Regions from separate parts of the Streptomyces sp. DG2A-72 genome, predicted to be linked through region 2. Evidence: riboswitches for the same ligand, from Rfam matches in the RefSeq annotation. Region 2 holds a riboswitch; the other holds the start of a gene.
What was found. Region 2 has a riboswitch for glycine ahead of gcvP (aminomethyl-transferring glycine dehydrogenase). Riboswitches for the same ligand answer to the same signal wherever they lie in the genome.
Positions count from the first base shown of each region.

Region 1: another riboswitch for glycine. It lies ahead of gcvT (glycine cleavage system aminomethyltransferase GcvT); the one in region 2 lies ahead of gcvP (aminomethyl-transferring glycine dehydrogenase).

Region 1 is NZ_JASTLC010000001.1:7,454,562-7,457,965, reverse strand. It holds gene QQY66_RS35635 (enhanced serine sensitivity protein SseB C-terminal domain-containing protein) at 1-42, opposite strand, end outside; gene QQY66_RS35630 (enhanced serine sensitivity protein SseB) at 209-991, opposite strand; gene QQY66_RS35625 (AAA family ATPase) at 1,056-1,724, opposite strand; glycine riboswitch at 1,954-2,053, shown strand; gene gcvT (glycine cleavage system aminomethyltransferase GcvT) at 2,198-3,316, shown strand.
Region 2 is NZ_JASTLC010000001.1:1,442,370-1,445,773, reverse strand. It holds gene QQY66_RS07055 (DNA polymerase IV) at 1-1,052, shown strand, start outside; gene QQY66_RS07050 (PRC-barrel domain-containing protein) at 974-1,345, opposite strand; glycine riboswitch at 1,459-1,554, shown strand; gene gcvP (aminomethyl-transferring glycine dehydrogenase) at 1,730-3,404, shown strand, end outside.

The DNA of each region.
Region 1 (3,404 bases), 6.0 Mb from region 2:
CAGCATGTGCTCGACCTGGCCGGTCGCGATGCTGGCGCTCACCTTGTACCGCCCCTTCACTGGAGGTTCCCCGGATTATGGAACCAGCTTAAGCGCCCAAGAGCTCGGGGCTTGTTGCACGTCGGCGAGTGCGGGTCCGTTGTGGCTTGTCGCGCCCACGCGGCGGAGCCGCACATCGATACAGCCCCGCGCCCCTGGGGTGTTGCAATCACCGTTGGTAGAAGGGGCGGGCCCTGTTGCGCATCCACTCGGCCACCGGGTCTTGTGTTACGTCCAGGAGAACCAGGTTTACCGGCCACTTCACGGGGACCTTCGCCAGGGCTCGGCCCAGCGCGTCCAGTGGAAGGGCCCTGATGTCGCCCTCCCACTGGGAGAGTTCGACGCCCACGAACATGACCGGATCGGCCGTTTCGATCGCCGCGAGGCAACGGCGGGCCGTTGTCACCACGCCGGTCCGGTCGAACTCGGTGGCCGCCGCGGACAGGAAGTCCACGGGGTCGTCCTGCCAGTCCGGTTCGTAGAGCTTGACCCGGCCGCCGGTGGTGAGGCCGTCCAGGGGGGTGCGGCCCACGCGGCAGAGTTCGGCGACGGCGGGGGGCGGGAGGGGGATGCCGACCACGCCGTCGGGGTTCACCGCGATGCCGACCTGCGGGGGCAGGCCGCGGGCGAACTCCACCGCGGGAGCGATCGTGTACGACATGTGGGAGCCGGCGATCTGGCGGAACTGTTCCTCGGAGCTGAACACCGGGACGTAGGCCTGGCCGCCGAGTTCGAGTGTGGGCAGGTCGAGCGGAACACTGTCCGGGCCGCCGCCGTTCGGGAGCGGGACCCAGACGAAGCTGCGTCCGAGGACTTCGATGATCCGTCCGCCGGCCCCCGGGACGTTGAGGGAGGCGGAGAGCACCTCCTCCAGCTCGTTGCCGGGCCAGCCCCCGTGCGGGTGGGGGTGCGCCTGTGCCGGGAAGTCCGGGAAGTCCCCTGGGAAGTCCATCTTCTGTCAACCGCCTGCCGAGATCACTGCTGTGGCTCAAAGGCTAGCGGGTGGAATACCGGGGTCAGCCCGTGAAGCCGATCCTGCGCAGCACGTCCGCCGCGTTGCGGTCGAGCAGGACCGCCGAGCCGCAGCCGTCGGGCAGATCGCCGCGCTCCACGGAGCGGATCAGCCGGGCGGCCGCCGTGCGATGGCGCAGGAAGGCGTAGCGGGAGACGCCGCGTCCGCGTTCGCGCTGGCCCTCCAGGGCGGTGCCGGGCGCAACGTCGAGCAGCAGGAGGTGCAGGGTGCCGCCGCGGCGGCGGGCCTCGCGGGACAGCCAGCGGCGCACCCAGGACTGCGTACCGCAGTCGTGGACGACGACTCCGGTGCCGGTGCGCAGGGCGCGGCGCAGTCCGGTGTAGTGCGCGAGGCGGACCAGAGGGCGGTAGACCGCGTACGGCAGGAAGCGGGGCGCGCGGGTGTCCCAGCGGTCGCGGGTGTCCTGGGAGTCGATCCGGATGCCCTTCACCGTGCGCGCCATCAGCGTGGACTTTCCGCTTCCGGGCAGGCCGGTGATCACGACGAGGTCCTTGGGGCCGAAGAGCAGTGCGTGCGGGCTGCGGCCGGCGCGGTCGCGCAGATCCCGGACGACAGGCGCCCGGTGCGCGCCGCAGGCCTCCTTGGCCGGGGCCGTGTGCTGCTCGGGCAGCGCGAGGGCCGAGCTGGTGGCGTACGCCGTGATCCTCTTCACCGTGATCGTCCTCCCCTGGGGTCGGGAGTTCCCATCCCCGTCGAGTGTAAAGAGAAGGTAATACGCGGCGTCTCCCGTTTACGTCCGCTTCCCGCAACAAGCCTGCTACAGGCCACTGAGCCCGACTGTGAACCTGAGCGGTCCCTGTGGACGGTCGTCTTGAAAGGTCCCCCTGCCGCGGTCGGCGGATGCGTGCAATGATGTGCGCGCCAACTGCATACCGGCCGCTTGAATCCGCGCGGGAGAGTTCCCAGCACCGCTGTCGCTGGGGCGCCGAAGGAGCAAGTCCCTCCCTTGAATCTCTCAGGCCCCGTTACCGCGCGGGCGAGGCACATCTGAAAAGCGGGCCGCTGCCGCAGTGGCTCCACCCAAGGTGCAAACCGTGATCTCCACCGGTCACGGCGAACCTCTCAGGTTCCGATGACAGATGGGGAGGAACTTTCCTCGCCTGTCATGCCTTGGGAGCAGATCCGATGAGCAGTACGCCTCTGCGTCACACCGCGCTCGATGCCCTGCATCGTTCGCTGGGCGCGACGATGACCGACTTCGCCGGCTGGGACATGCCCCTGCGCTATGGCTCCGAGCGCGAGGAGCACCTCGCCGTACGCACCCGGGCCGGGCTCTTCGACCTCTCCCACATGGGCGAGATCACGGTGACCGGCCCCCAGGCCGCCGCCCTGCTGGACTACGCCCTCGTCGGCAACATCGGTGCCGTCAAGCCCGGCCGCGCCCGCTACACCATGATCTGCCGCGAGGACGGCGGCATCCTCGACGACCTGATCGTCTACCGGCTGGCCGAGACCGAGTACCTGGTCGTGGCGAATGCCGGTAACGCGCAGACCGTCCTGGACGCGCTGGTCGAGCGCTCCGAGGAGTACGACGCCGAGGTGCGCGACGACCGGGACAACTACGCCCTCGTCGCTGTCCAGGGCCCCGAGTCCCCCGGCATCCTGAAGTCGCTCACCGACGCCGACCTCGACGGACTGAAGTACTACGCCGGCCTGCCCGGCACCGTCGCCGGCGTCCCCGCTCTCATCGCCCGCACCGGCTACACCGGCGAGGACGGCTTCGAGCTGTTCGTGAAGCCGGAGCACGCGGTCGAGCTGTGGCAGGCGCTGACCAAGGCGGGCGAGAGCGCGGGCCTGGTCCCGTGCGGCCTCTCCTGCCGGGACACCCTGCGCCTGGAGGCGGGCATGCCGCTGTACGGGCATGAGCTGTCGACCGGGCTGACGCCCTTCGACGCCGGGCTCGGCCGGGTGGTGAAGTTCGAGAAGGAAGGCGACTTCGTGGGGCGCGCGGCGCTGACCGAGGCTGCTGCCCGGGCCCAGGCGAACCCGCCGCGCGTCCTCGTCGGGCTCGTCGCCGAGGGCCGCCGGGTGCCGCGCGCCGGGTACGCCGTCGTCGCCGGCGGCGAGGTGATCGGCGAGGTCACCTCCGGCGCCCCCTCGCCCACCCTGGGCAAGCCGATCGCGATGGCCTATGTCGACGCCGCGCACGCGGCGCCCGGTACGGCCGGGGTCGGTGTGGACATCCGCGGCAGCCACGAGCCGTACGAGGTCGTGGCGCTGCCGTTCTACAAGCGCCAGAAGTAGACACTGGGCTGTGATGCCGGGCACATCCTCCCTGCTCACAACCGTCTTCCGCAGTCCCCCATTCACCAGCACTCCCCCGCGTACAGGA
Region 2 (3,404 bases):
TGCTCGCGAAGATCGCCTCGGAGCAGGCCAAGCCCGACGGTCTGGTGGTGATCGAGCCGGGGAGCGAGCGGGCGCTGCTCGGGCCCATGCCGGTGCGGACGCTGCCGGGGGTCGGACCGGCGACGGGCGACCATCTGCGGCGGGCCGGGATCACCACGGTCGACGAGATCGCCGAGGCGGGCGAGGACGAGCTCGTACGACTGCTGGGCAACGCTCACGGACACGCGCTGTACGCCATGGCGCTGGCGCACGACGACCGGCCCGTGGTGGCCGAGCGGGAGACCAAGTCGGTGTCGGTCGAGGACACCTACGACGTGGACATCCACGACCGGGTGCGGGTCGGTCTGGAGGTGCAGCGGCTCGCCGGCCGGTGTGTGCGGCGACTGCGCGGAGCCGGGCTGTCCGGGCGGACCATCGTGCTGAAGGTGCGGCGGTACGACTTCTCCACGCTGACCCGGTCGGAGACCCTGCGCGGGCCCACGGACGATCCCGGGGTGGTGCGCGAGGCCGCGGCCCGGCTGCTGGAGTCCGTGGACACCACGGGCGGGGTGCGGCTGCTGGGGGTGGGCGTCAGCGGGCTCGCCGACTACACACAGGAGGACCTGTTCGCACAGGCGGCCGGGGAGCAGGCGGAGAGTGACGTGGAGGAGCCTGTGCCCGGCGAACCGGCCGAGGTGCAGCCGACGCCCGTGGAGCGGCGGTGGCCGGCGGGGCATGACGTACGGCACGGCGAGTACGGGCACGGATGGGTGCAGGGCAGTGGGCTCGGGCGGGTCACCGTGCGGTTCGAGACGCCCGACTCGGAGCCCGGGAGGGTCCGGACCTTCCGGGTCGACGATCCCGAGCTGGAGCCGGCGGATCCGCTGCCGCTCGTGCCGCGAAGACCCGACGCGCCAAAAGAGCCTGAGGTGCCGGAGGAGCCCGCGGTGCCGGAGGAGCCCGCGGTGCCGGAGGAGCCCGCGGTGCCTCCGGTTCAGGTGTCGTCCGTGCCGGCCAGCTTGCCGAAGTCGCGGTCCGGGAGCGAGGGCGGTGGGGCGACGTCGAGGCCGTAGTGGTGGTAGAGCTGGAGTTCCTGTTCCGGTGAGAGGTGGCGGCCGACGCCGAAGTCGGGGGCGTCCTTGATCAGGGCGCGGTCGAAGGGCACGTGCAGGGCCCCCTCCACCAGCTCGCTGGGCTCCAGGGGGACGAAGGCGTCCCTGCTGAACAGGCCGGTGCGTATCGCGGCCCACTCCGGCACTCCGGTGGCGTCGTCGAGGTAGACCTCGTCGATGGTGCCGATCTTGGTGCCACTGCGGTCGAACGCCTTGCGGCCGATCAGGTTGCGCGGATCGATGTCGGTCTGCACGGGCCCTCCAATTGGTTGCAACTCATCCGTAAGCACCACAAAAGAGCAGATTCACCAAGGTGGCCACTCGAAGGTTGCGGCGTTGACCTCGCTGGTACTCTGGCAGCGGCTGCTGACCCCGTGCGGGAGAGTCCTCCGGACACCACCGGAGGCGCCGAAGGAGCAAATCCTCCCCGGAATCTCTCAGGCTCACGTACCGCACGGACGAGGTCACTCTGGAAAGCAGGGCGGGTGTCGACGGCTTCCGCTCTCACCGACGGTGAAAGCCGGGTGCCCTTGTGCGTCCGGTGAAGCTCTCAGGTTGAGATGACAGAGGGGGAGGCCGTCCGGGCACCCGCGCCGTGGTGTCCCTCGAAGGTCGTGTCAGACCAGGAGGCCTCCGCAATGACCGCCCACCGCATTCCGCTCTCCGAGCTCGAACAGGGAATCCCCTTCGAGCAGCGCCACATCGGGCCCGACCAGGAGGCGCGGGCCAAGATGCTCGCGCAGGTCGGCTACGGCTCCCTCGACGAGCTGACCACCGCCGCGGTGCCGGATGTGATCAAGAACGCCGACGACCTGGAGCTGCCGGGTGCGCGCACCGAGGCCGAGGTGCTGGCCGAGCTGCGCACGCTGGCCGACCGCAATCAGGTGCTCGGCTCCATGATCGGGCTCGGGTACTACGGGACCTTCACGCCGCCCGTCATCCTGCGGAACGTCATGGAGAACCCGGCCTGGTACACGGCCTACACGCCGTACCAGCCGGAGATCTCCCAGGGGCGGCTCGAGGCGCTGCTGAACTTCCAGACCATGGTCGCCGACCTCACCGGGCTGCCGACCTCCGGTGCCTCACTGCTCGACGAAGGCACGGCCGCCGCCGAAGCGATGGCGCTGTCCCGGCGGATGGGCAAGAACAAGAAGGGCCTGTTCCTGGTCGACGCGGACGCGCTGCCGCAGACCATCGCCGTGATCGAGACGCGGGCCGAGCCGACCGGCGTCGAGGTCGTCGTCGCCGACCTCTGCGAGGGCATCCCGGCCGAACTCGCCGAGCGTGAGATCAACGGCGTGCTGATCCAGTACCCGGGCGCCTCCGGTGCCGTACGCGACATCAAGCCGGTCATCGACCGGGCGCACGAGCTGGGCGCGCTCGTCACCGTCGCCGCCGATCTGCTCGCGCTGACGCTGCTGAAGTCGCCGGGTGAGCTGGGTGCCGACATCGCCGTCGGTACGACGCAGCGGTTCGGTGTGCCGATGGGCTTCGGCGGGCCGCACGCCGGCTACATGGCCGTACACGAGAAGTTCGCGCGCAGCCTGCCCGGACGGCTGGTGGGCGTGTCTGTCGACGCGGACGGGCACAAGGCGTACCGGCTCGCTCTGCAGACGCGTGAGCAGCACATCCGTCGCGAGAAGGCGACCAGCAACATCTGCACCGCCCAGGTGCTGCTCGCCGTGATGGCCGGAATGTACGCCGTCTACCACGGGCCCGAGGGGCTGAAGGGCATCGCCGGCCGGACGCACCGGTATGCGTCGATCCTCGCCGAGGGGCTGCGGAGCGGTGGTGCCGAGGTCGTCCACGGCGCCTACTTCGACACTGTCACCGTCCGGGTTCCGGGGCAGGCGGCCGAGGTCGTCGCCGCCGCGCGTGAGAACGGCGTCAACCTGCGGCTGGTGGACGCCGACCTCGTGTCGATCGCCTGCGACGAGACCACGAATCGGGCCCAAGTGGGCGCCGTATGGACCGCGTTCGGGGTCGAGGCCGACATCAAGGCGCTGGACTCCGCCGCTGAGGACTCGCTGCCGGACGCGCTGCTGCGCGCCGACGAGTACCTGACCCACCCCGTCTTCCACCAGCACCGTTCCGAGACCGCGATGCTGCGCTATCTGCGCCGGCTCGCCGACCGGGACTACGCGCTGGACCGCGGCATGATCCCGCTGGGCTCCTGCACCATGAAGCTCAACGCCACCACCGAGATGGAGCCGGTCACCTGGCCCGAGTTCGGGCAGCTGCATCCCTTCGCGCCCGCCGAGCAGGCGCAGGGCTACGTCACGCTCATCCGTGAGCTGGAGGAGCGGCTCGCCG